One region of the Paenibacillus nuruki genome, then DNA from elsewhere that is predicted to be linked to it. Evidence: riboswitches for the same ligand, from Rfam matches in the RefSeq annotation. Region 1 holds a riboswitch; the other holds the start of a gene.
The links. Region 1 has a riboswitch for glycine ahead of gcvT (glycine cleavage system aminomethyltransferase GcvT). Riboswitches for the same ligand answer to the same signal wherever they lie in the genome.

Region 2: linked by a shared signal. The riboswitch ahead of sdaAB (L-serine ammonia-lyase, iron-sulfur-dependent subunit beta) and the one ahead of gcvT (glycine cleavage system aminomethyltransferase GcvT) in region 1 are both predicted to bind glycine.

The regions. Positions count from the first base shown of each region.
Region 1 covers NZ_OY725677.1:503,218-508,276, forward strand. The annotation lists gene gcvPB (aminomethyl-transferring glycine dehydrogenase subunit GcvPB) at 1-106, opposite strand, end outside; gene gcvPA (aminomethyl-transferring glycine dehydrogenase subunit GcvPA) at 103-1,458, opposite strand; gene gcvT (glycine cleavage system aminomethyltransferase GcvT) at 1,503-2,621, opposite strand; glycine riboswitch at 2,902-2,999, opposite strand; gene gcvH (glycine cleavage system protein GcvH) at 3,178-3,570, shown strand; gene RCP16_RS02370 (helix-turn-helix domain-containing protein) at 3,876-5,059, shown strand, end outside.
Region 2 covers NZ_OY725677.1:677,972-683,030, forward strand. The annotation lists gene RCP16_RS03125 (PAS domain-containing sensor histidine kinase) at 1-1,055, shown strand, start outside; gene RCP16_RS03130 (SDR family oxidoreductase) at 1,182-1,973, shown strand; glycine riboswitch at 2,192-2,302, shown strand; glycine riboswitch at 2,306-2,384, shown strand; gene sdaAB (L-serine ammonia-lyase, iron-sulfur-dependent subunit beta) at 2,461-3,126, shown strand; gene sdaAA (L-serine ammonia-lyase, iron-sulfur-dependent, subunit alpha) at 3,153-4,046, shown strand; gene RCP16_RS03145 (DUF3863 domain-containing protein) at 4,371-5,059, shown strand, end outside.

The DNA of each region.
Region 1 (5,059 bases):
AACCGATTCGACCCGGTTGACTCAATTCAAAAATCAAAGCTTTTTCAGTAACAACAGCGCCTTGTACAGAAGTAACGGTCTCATGGACTACAGTTTCGTTTGTCATAGGATTGCCTCCAGTTCAGTTGCCAATAGATCTATCTCTGCTTTGGTACGTTTCTCTGTGACTGCGAACAAGATGTGACCGGACAATTCAGGATAAGATAGGCTTAGATCATAACCACCAATCATGCCTTTAGCTAACAGTTGAGTATTAACATCAGCGACTGAAGTGCCTTGCGGTAAAGCTAGTACAAATTCATTGAAAAAAGGAGATTGGAATGCTAATTTGACATTAGGGATAGAAGATAAAGTTTGAGCAGCATAATGAGCTTTTTGCACATTCAGATCAGCTACATCCACCATACCTTGTCTACCCATGACAGATAGATATACCGATGCACACAGCGCAAGCAATGCCTGATTGGAACAAATATTTGATGTCGCTTTGTCACGACGGATATGTTGCTCACGAGTCTGCAACGTCAATACAAAACCACGTTTACCATCAATATCTTTGGTCTGACCTACAATTCGTCCAGGCATACGGCGCATAAGCGGTTGAGCCACAGCGAAGAATCCACAAGTTGGCCCACCAAGCGACATCGAAATGCCAAGCGGCTGTGCATCACCAACAACGATATCAGCTCCAAGTTTACCAGGAGATTCGAGTAGTCCCAGTGAAATAGGATTCGTACTCACTACCAATAAAGCACCTTGGGCATGAGCAAGATCAGCAACTGCTTGAATCGCTTCAATACCACCGAAAAAATTAGGGGATTGGACAAGCACAACAGCGGTCTGCTCATCAATCGCTTCAGTGAGCACCCCAATATCTGTGACTCCATCGCCATAAGGCACTTCAACTACATCCAGATTAAGACCACGAGCGTAACTGCGAACGACTCCGCGTGATTCAGGATGGATCGTAGAAAGAGCAATAATCTTTTTGCGTCCTGTAGCTGATGCTGCAAGGGAAGCTGCTTCGGCAAGTGCTGTTGCGCCATCATACATACTTGCATTGGCTACAGCCATTCCTGTCAGTTCACAGATATAGGACTGAAATTCAAAGATCGCTTGTAATTCACCTTGACTGATCTCTGGTTGATATGGAGTATACGCTGTATAAAATTCAGAACGAGAAATTACATGATTAATCACAGATGGCAAATGGTGATCATACAATCCTGCACCCAGAAAGCTAGTGTACCGATCTGTATCTGCATTTTGCCCTGCAAGACTAGACATATGACGAGTCAGTGTATATTCATCTAGCATTTCAGACATGGGCATGGTGCCTTGATAACGAAGGGATGCCGGAATATCTGTAAATAAATCCTCTATCGAAGAAGCACCAACAACCTCTAACATCTCTGCTTCATTCTGTGGGGTCATTGGAATATAACGATGCGATTTCATAAAGGTAGACTCCTTTGGGGCAACATATCAGTCGCCTTGTAATTTTATTTAGTGACAGAAGATGCTCGTTTGTAGAAAGGTGCTTTCACCACTTCAGCTTTGAGCATTTTACCGCGAATCTCAAGTTCTATCGGTGTTCCTAGAGCAGCACTGTCAGCTTCAATTAAAGCAAGTCCAAGATTACGCTTAAGTGTAGGAGATTGAGTTCCTGTCGTCACTTCGCCGATTTGTCGACCGTTCTGGTAGACAGGATAGTGCGGGCGAGGAATACCACGGTCGATCATTTCTACACCCACTAATTTACGAGACAATCCTTTTTCTTTTTGCGCGACTAGAGCCTCTTTGCCTGTGAAATGTTCTTTGTCCAACTTTACAAAATAGCCAAGTCCCGCTTCGAGTGGAGAAATATCTGCCGACAGCTCTTGACCATACAGAGGAAGACGAGCTTCAAAGCGAAGCGTATCCCGTGCACCCAGTCCACAAGGAATCAAGCCAAGCGGTTCACCTGCTTGCAATAGCTTTTCCCAGATGAGAGGAGCATCTGTTGCAGATACATATAGTTCATAACCGTCTTCACCGGTGTAACCTGTACGAGAGATGAGCGCATGAACGCCAAAAATCTCAGCTTTTTCGATAAAAGAAAATCCTGCCAGTTCAGCATAACGATCGCTTTGTGTAGCCGCTTGTAAAATAGCAACCGCTTGAGGACCTTGTAAAGCAATCAAAGCAGTTTGTTCTGAAATGTTCTCAAGAGTGACATTGGCAGGCAAAGACTGCTTCATCCAATCGATATCTTTATCAATATTCGAGGCATTGATCACGAGCATATAATGTTCTTCGCCCAGACGATATACCAATAGATCATCGACTACACCACCTGTTGGATAGCACATTAATGTATATTGGGCTTGTCCATCTTGCAAGCGAGAAGCATCGTTAGTTAATAATTGTTGTAAATAGGCAAGGGAACCTTTACCTGAAATGATCACTTCACCCATATGAGAAACATCAAATAATCCAGCTTGTTCACGAACCGCTTCATGTTCTTTTTGAATTCCTGTAAATTGAACAGGCAATTCCCAACCGCCAAAATCGATACAGCGTGGGGAACCAGATTGAGCATAAAGAGGAAAAATCGGCGTACGCTTCAGTTCTGTTGTCATGATCGTCACCTCATCGAATTAGTTTGTAGCGAAAAATCGCATATATCATTTTTTGTGAAAAAAGAATAAAATCATCCGAAAAAGCTCAACAAAAAAGACAGAGAGAAAAGGAAATAAGCAGGTGCTATACCTGAAATATTTCTTTTTCTCCCTGTCCTTGATACCTGAGAGTTACCTTGTGCTCAATAGCTTATAAGCAACAAGTTTCCCCTTGGGTGATTGGTTGTTATCATTCGGATATTCGTCGGTGACCGAATGATGCCAATTCTCTCCAGAGCTGCGTCCGGTACAGGTCCCTTTTACCTGAGAGATTCACCATTACTGGCTTACTCCTTCGGCGCTGTCATGGTTCTGAACAGTCTCTCCCTGTACTTTCATTCGCTACATATGATGTTATGTATTTCCGAACATTAAGTATTGAAACAGTGGTGAATGTATGTATATTATATTAATACTTGATTCAAAAAGCAATGTCAAGAGTATTGACAGTATAATCTGCCTTGCTATACGCTTGTGTGCATGAAGACATTACAACCATGAACCGGAGGAATGAACAATGAGTGAGATTAAAGATCAATTGCTGTATAGTGCAGAACATGAATGGGTAGAGCGTATTAGTGATGATACGGTTCGTATCGGTATTACTGATTTTGCTCAACATCAGCTAGGAGATATCGTATTTGTTGAATTGCCACAAGCAGGTGCAGAAGTTGCTTCTGAAGCTGTGATCGGCACGATTGAATCGGTCAAAACAGTATCTGATCTTTTTAGTCCGGTGACAGGTACGATCACTAATTTTAATCCTGAACTGGAAACAGAACCTGAACTGGTGAACTCTGATCCTTACGGACGTGGCTGGATGGTTGAAGTTAAAGTCAGTGGTGACCTAGATAGTGCATTATCAAGCCTTTTGAGTGCAGAAGCTTATGCTGAACACGCCCAAGACTAACTCATACACTGTCAATCTATACAAAAGAAGGATATAAAATCTATTTATATGTATTGTAACAAGAACAAGACTGAAAACCTAGATGGGGATCAGTCTTTTTTGTTATGTATATTTTTGATACAGGTAATTAAAGTGCACAATAACGACATTCTTTTTTATTTTAGGTTGGAGGAATCTGCATAATACGATAGAATGATTAAATAAAGAAAAAATAGAATTTTTTTACATAGATCCAATAATGAATGTACACTGCGACATGTACAACATACCTATTTTATTGATGATTACCTCTGGAGGGGAGATTGTTGTCTAAATATCTATATCGTTTATTTCTGATTATGGTGATATTGGGATCGTTACCTGTACTGGTAATCGGGATATTTTCTTATACGTTGGCGGCAGGTGATGTCGAGCAGAAAGTGCAAGATGGTAATGCACAATTATTAAATGAAACTCAATTACGTGTAGATCAAGTACTCAAAACATTGCAGTTGTCTGCTGTACAATATGTCAATTCGCCGTTTGTTACGGAAACGATGAAGCAACCTTTGCAATCGGGAGACTTTGAAAAAATACGTAATTTGACGACCGGATTTAATAATTTGCAAACGATTACATCGCTAGATCAGATACGTTTAATTAACTTTGAGCATAACTGGGTAGTCTCAGGAACATCATTCAGTCAAGTATCTGATGCAGAAGATCAAAGTGTGCTTCGATCATACCGACACAATCGAAATAGCATGTTCTGGGTAACCGATACTTCAATAGCGAATAACGGATATACGTCAAATATAGATATGATCTCAGAAGAGGAATTGGACTCAGGATCGCCTGAAAAGGAAACAAAAGTAACCAGTATGGTGTTCAAAATTCCACTATTACCTTCGACCGGTGAACCACGTGGACTGTTAGTCTTGGATATTGCCAATGATGAAATTGATAATTGGGTCACCAGCAGTACACGTCTGGGACAAATATATGTGTTTGATCAATACCAACAAGAATTTCTAGATAACGGTCAGAGTGCACAATATCCTGGATTACAAAATGAAGTGTTTGCTCATGTTCATCAAGGAGAACGTCAAGGATTTTTTAATTGGAAAAGTGAAGGTGAAGAAGTGGGAGTGACTTATTCTTCATCGACACTGAACGGATGGGTATATGTGTCTGTCGTATCTATAGGACAGATTACGTCCCAGACAAGAAAAATAGCAGTATTAACGATTAGTGTCTGTGTAGCGATGTTATTGTTAACTGCACTATTGGCTTTTCTCAGCAGTCGTCGTATGTATTCTCCTGTGTCTAAATTAATGCAGTTATTAGGTGCCAGTGACTCTGTAGATTATACCGGACGGCTCAAGGCAGAAGAGCCATCCACAGCTACAGGGTATAGACGATTATGGTTAGGTCACCGAAAAGGATTAGCTGGAGATCAACATAAGCCAGTGAAAAGACGAGATGAATTTGCTTATATTGGAGAACAAGT
Region 2 (5,059 bases), 170 kb from region 1:
TACTTGAATCGGTACAAGAAGGTATTGTGATGTGTGATTCAAAAGGAATCATTTCTTTTATCAATCCTACGATGTTATCGCTATTCAAAATCAAAGATTATACCGGCTACTCGGTACAGCAATTGTTACATCATATTGAAGATCAACTGATTGAAGGCACATCATCATGGATTGAAAAGTTAGAACAATTCTTAAATGGTGAACCTCATTGGAATCAAGGCGAGCTTGTATTGCTGAAAAATGAAAAGATTTTATCGCTTTATGTCACTCCAGTGACCGATACCGTACAACAGATTGAACATGGTGTTATTCTTGTTTTTCGGGATCGTACAGAAGAAGAACAGGTCAAACAAATGCAAAATGAGTTAATTAGTGTCGTTTCTCATGAATTGCGTACTCCTTTGTCAGCGATGATGGGATATATCGAAATGTTAATGATCTATCAGGATATGTCGATTGAGAAAAGACATACTTTTATAGAAACGATTCATCAAGAAGGGCAACGATTGTCTCATTTGTTAGATGATTTCCTCGATATTCAGCGCATCGAAGCAGATCATGCCGAATATCATATGACGTATATTCCTTTATATGAACTGTTACAAGGAATCTGTCATCAATGGAATCCAGATTCGAGAGATCGTATTATTCTTCATCATGAAGGGGTTGATGAAGTCTTTATTACCGGTGATCATCATCGTTTAATTCAAGTTTTTCAGAATCTAATCAGCAATGCGCTTAAATATTCATCTGCTGAATCGTTTGTTCATATTGTGATTGAAGAATTACCTCATCAGATTCGTGTATCTATAGAAGATTCAGGAATAGGTATTCCTGTTGAAGATCAAGCTCGTATTTTCCAAAAATTTTTCCGAGCAAGTTCTGCGTCTGAACATCAAATCAAAGGAACGGGGCTTGGATTATATATTACGCAACGAATTGTTAACGATCATAAGGGTGAATTAAGTTTTGTATCGAGACCGAATGAAGGTTCTGTCTTTTCTGTTCTTTTACCGAAGCCCAAAAAGAATGATTCTGCACATTCTATCGAATAATACGTTATCATCTGTTTCATTGTTCTGTCTGCTAGGGTACTTACAATAGGAAAACAGATAACGTTGTGAGTATCAAAAAACAGTTATCTAGTACAAACACATTCTGAAATATGGAGGCTTATCCACATGGCAGAAACAAAATTAGTAGGTAAAGTAGCAGCAGTAACAGGTGGCGGATCAGGAATAGGTAAAGCATCAGCGATACGATTTGCGGCAGAAGGTGCTGTTGTATATATGTTAGATCGTACGCCTGAAAATGCAGAAGAAACCAAAGCCGAAATTGAAAAAGCTGGCGGAAAAGCATATGTGATTGAGTGCGATATTTCCAAACCAGAAATGATTGAAAGTGCTATGAAACAAGTAGTGGCTGAAGCAGGTCAATTGGATATTGTATTTGCGAATGCAGGAATCAATGGTAGCAAATCCCCTATCGAAACATTAGAAATAGATGATTGGAATCAAACGGTAGAGATTAATTTACGAGGCACATTTGCAACTGTAAAATACGCTATCCCTCATTTGAAAGAAAAGGGCGGTAGTATTATTATTACAAGTTCAATCAATGGTAATCGTGTATTCTCTAATGTAGGATTCTCTGCATATGCTTCAACCAAAGCAGCGCAAGTAGCATTTATGAAAATGGCGGCGCTAGAACTTGCACGCTATAAAATCAGAGTTAATGCGGTCTGTCCGGGAGCGATCGATACCGAAATCGACGACAATACGTATCCAAGTGACGATCTAAAAGAAGTCGAAATTCCAATGGAATTCCCAGAAGGCGATCATCCGCTTAAAGGCGAACCTGGTAAAATCGAAGAAGTGGCTAATCTAGTGCTATTCTTGGCTTCTAGTGAAGCTTCACATGTAACCGGTACAGAGATATTTGTAGATGGCGCAGAATCGTTATTACGAGGATAGTTGTATCTACAAGTATAGATAGATAAATGATACTATGATAGTCCAATCAAAGTCCTTTTTCGAGCATATCGGGAAAGGACTTTGTTGTCTTTATGCACAAAAGTATCCTTTTTCAAATCAATCAATTGACAGTGTCAGGTATGCTGAATTAAGCTAAAGGTATCGAACGTATTCACGTGATTTAACTAATAACGAACCATTCAAATAAATAACTGCACATGAAGATAGAGGGAGAGTCTGTGGATGTATGTGATCCACCACCGAAGGAGCAAGTTAATCATTTGGCGATGATTGATTAATCTCTCAGGTACCCGAACCGCTATCGGATGCAACTCTGGAGAGAGCATACCAGCCACCCAAGGAGTACAACCGATACGATTCGGTCCAAACTCTCAGGTAACGAGGACAGAGGAATAAGCCACGCGCGGGCTATTCCCTGTCTTTTTTTGTGCGCGCATATTTTGGTGATAAGGGAGAAGAGGAATTTATGCGTTTTAAAAATGTATTCAATATTATAGGGCCGGCGATGGTAGGACCGTCTAGTTCACATACAGCAGGAGCAGCTCGCCTAGGAAGAGCGGCTCGTCATTTTTTAGGAGCATGCCCTGAGCATGTAAAGATTGTTTTGTATGGTTCGTTTGCAGAAACGTACTGGGGACATGGTACAGATCTAGCACTTGTCGGTGGTCTGCTTGATTATGATACCGATGATGATCGCTTACCAGATGCAGCAGAAGAAGCCGATCGTCAAGGGATAACGATTTCTTTTGATAAAGGCACAGGCAATTATCCGCATCCTAACTTTGTGCGAATTATTGTACAGCATGGAACAGAAACAGCTGAAGTAGCAGGTGCTTCGATCGGTGGCGGAAATATTGAGATTCATGAATTAAATGGATTCGATGTACGAGGCTCTGGTCAGTATCCGATGCTTGCTGTAGAACACACGGATAGTAAAGGTGTACTGGCTGATATTACACGTACACTTAGTGATGCGGAACTCAATATTGGATTTATGGATGTGGATCGCAAAGCTCGTAGTGGTGAAGCGATGACTGTTATCGAATTGGATACTGCGCCTGATCCGCATGTGTTGAATCGTATTTTACAATTGCCTTATGTAACTCGTGCGGCTGTTATAGACTTGAAGTAAATGAAAGACAAAGGAGAGTATAGAATATGCAATTTCGCACGTTAAAAGATATTGTTCGGTTATGTGAAGAACGTTCACTCACGATTGCGGAACTGATGATTGAAGAACAAGTAAAAGAAACAGGGGTTAGTGAACCTGAAGTGATCCAGCAGATGGCAGATTATTATCAAGTGATGAAAGAAGCAGTACACCGCGGAATTACAGAAGATACCGTTTCACGAAGCGGTCTAACGGGCGGAGATGCACGCCGTGTGCATGAGTATATGTTAAGTGGAGAAACTTCTTCAGGCAGTGATGCTACTCGTGCGATGGCGTATGCGCTAGCTGTATCTGAAGTCAATGCTTCGATGGGTCGTATTATTGCTACACCAACCGCCGGCTCATGTGGAATTATTCCTGGCGTATTTGTCAGTTCGCAAGAACGTTTTGGATGGGATGATGATCATATGGTTCTAGGACTATTTGCAGCAGGAGCGATCGGTTATGTGATTGCCAACAATTCTTCGATCTCAGGCGCAGAAGGTGGATGTCAGGCAGAAGTCGGTTCAGCAATTGGGATGGCAGCAGGAGCGATGGTCGAGATGCGTAACGGTACACCCGAGCAAGCTATGCATGCTGTAGGATTGGCTCTCAAAAATACATTGGGATTAATCTGTGATCCAGTCGCTGGACTTGTCGAAATTCCTTGTATTGTTCGTAATGGATTAGGTGCAGTGAATGCGTTAGCAGCGGCAGATATGGGACTTGCTGGAGTGCGTAGCGCTATTCCATCAGATGAGGTGGTCGATGTGATGTTACAAGTCGGACGTTCTATGCCAAGTGAGCATCGTGAGACGGCCCGCGGAGGATTAGCACAGACACCAACCGGACGCAAAATCACTGAAGAATTAAGACGCAGAAGACAAGAAAATAAAAATTAACTTCCTCACATGAACTATTTGAAGTGAAATGAAGAAAGTCGTTTATAATAAAACGACTTTTTTCGATTTTTCTTCAAACCTTTCCTTAATATTCCGATAAATTGTTGTATAATTCGATATATACGTAAATAAATTAGTAGTATAGTTGCTCAACTTTTACCCTAGATTAGATGTATTTACTTAATTAAATGAGTCTAAAGTATGAATTTAATTTCAAATTATAGGTTCATAAGATGTGTTTGGAGGTGAATACAACGTTATAGCTTGTTTGAAGTAGAACAGGTTATAACTAATTATATGATATCCAAAGCGGGGTCAACACATATGAAGCAATATATAGCTTGTTTGTTGATTGTATTGCTGTTCTGTACGAATGCCACCGATATATCAGCGATGAGCAAAGAAGCCTTTACAGATATTAGACAATCTTATGCTGTTGATGCTATTACGTCATTGTCAGCACAAGGAGTCATTACAGGCTATCAGGATGGCAGCTTTCAGCCGAGACGCTCTATTTCTAGACAAGAATGGGCAAGTGTATTTGTTAAAAGCTTAAATTGGACATCAGAACCTGGAACGGTACTCCCTTTTACCGATGTATCACCTTGGGCAGTTCCTTATGTTAGTGCTTTATATCAGTATGATATTACCAAAGGAATCAGTGCTACCGAATTCGGTGTAAAGCAACCGATTAGTCGTCAAGATGTCGCTGTCTGGTATGCTCGTTATCTTGGCTTGACTGATCAGCAACAGGTGACGAATGTATCGACATTTGAAGATCAAGCCGATATTTCAGATTATGCCAAATCTAGTGTGTGGTTAATGGAGCAATTAGGACTGATGCAAGGCAATGAGCAGCATCATTTTGCACCCAAGCAACCTGTACAACGTCAAGCGGCTATTTTGGTAGCCTATCGGGTACTGCAATCAGGAGATAACTTACAGGAGCGTGCACAGCAGTTGTTAGCCAGCCGCTCTACAGAGGTAACTCCACCTGTACTGACTCCCGAGCG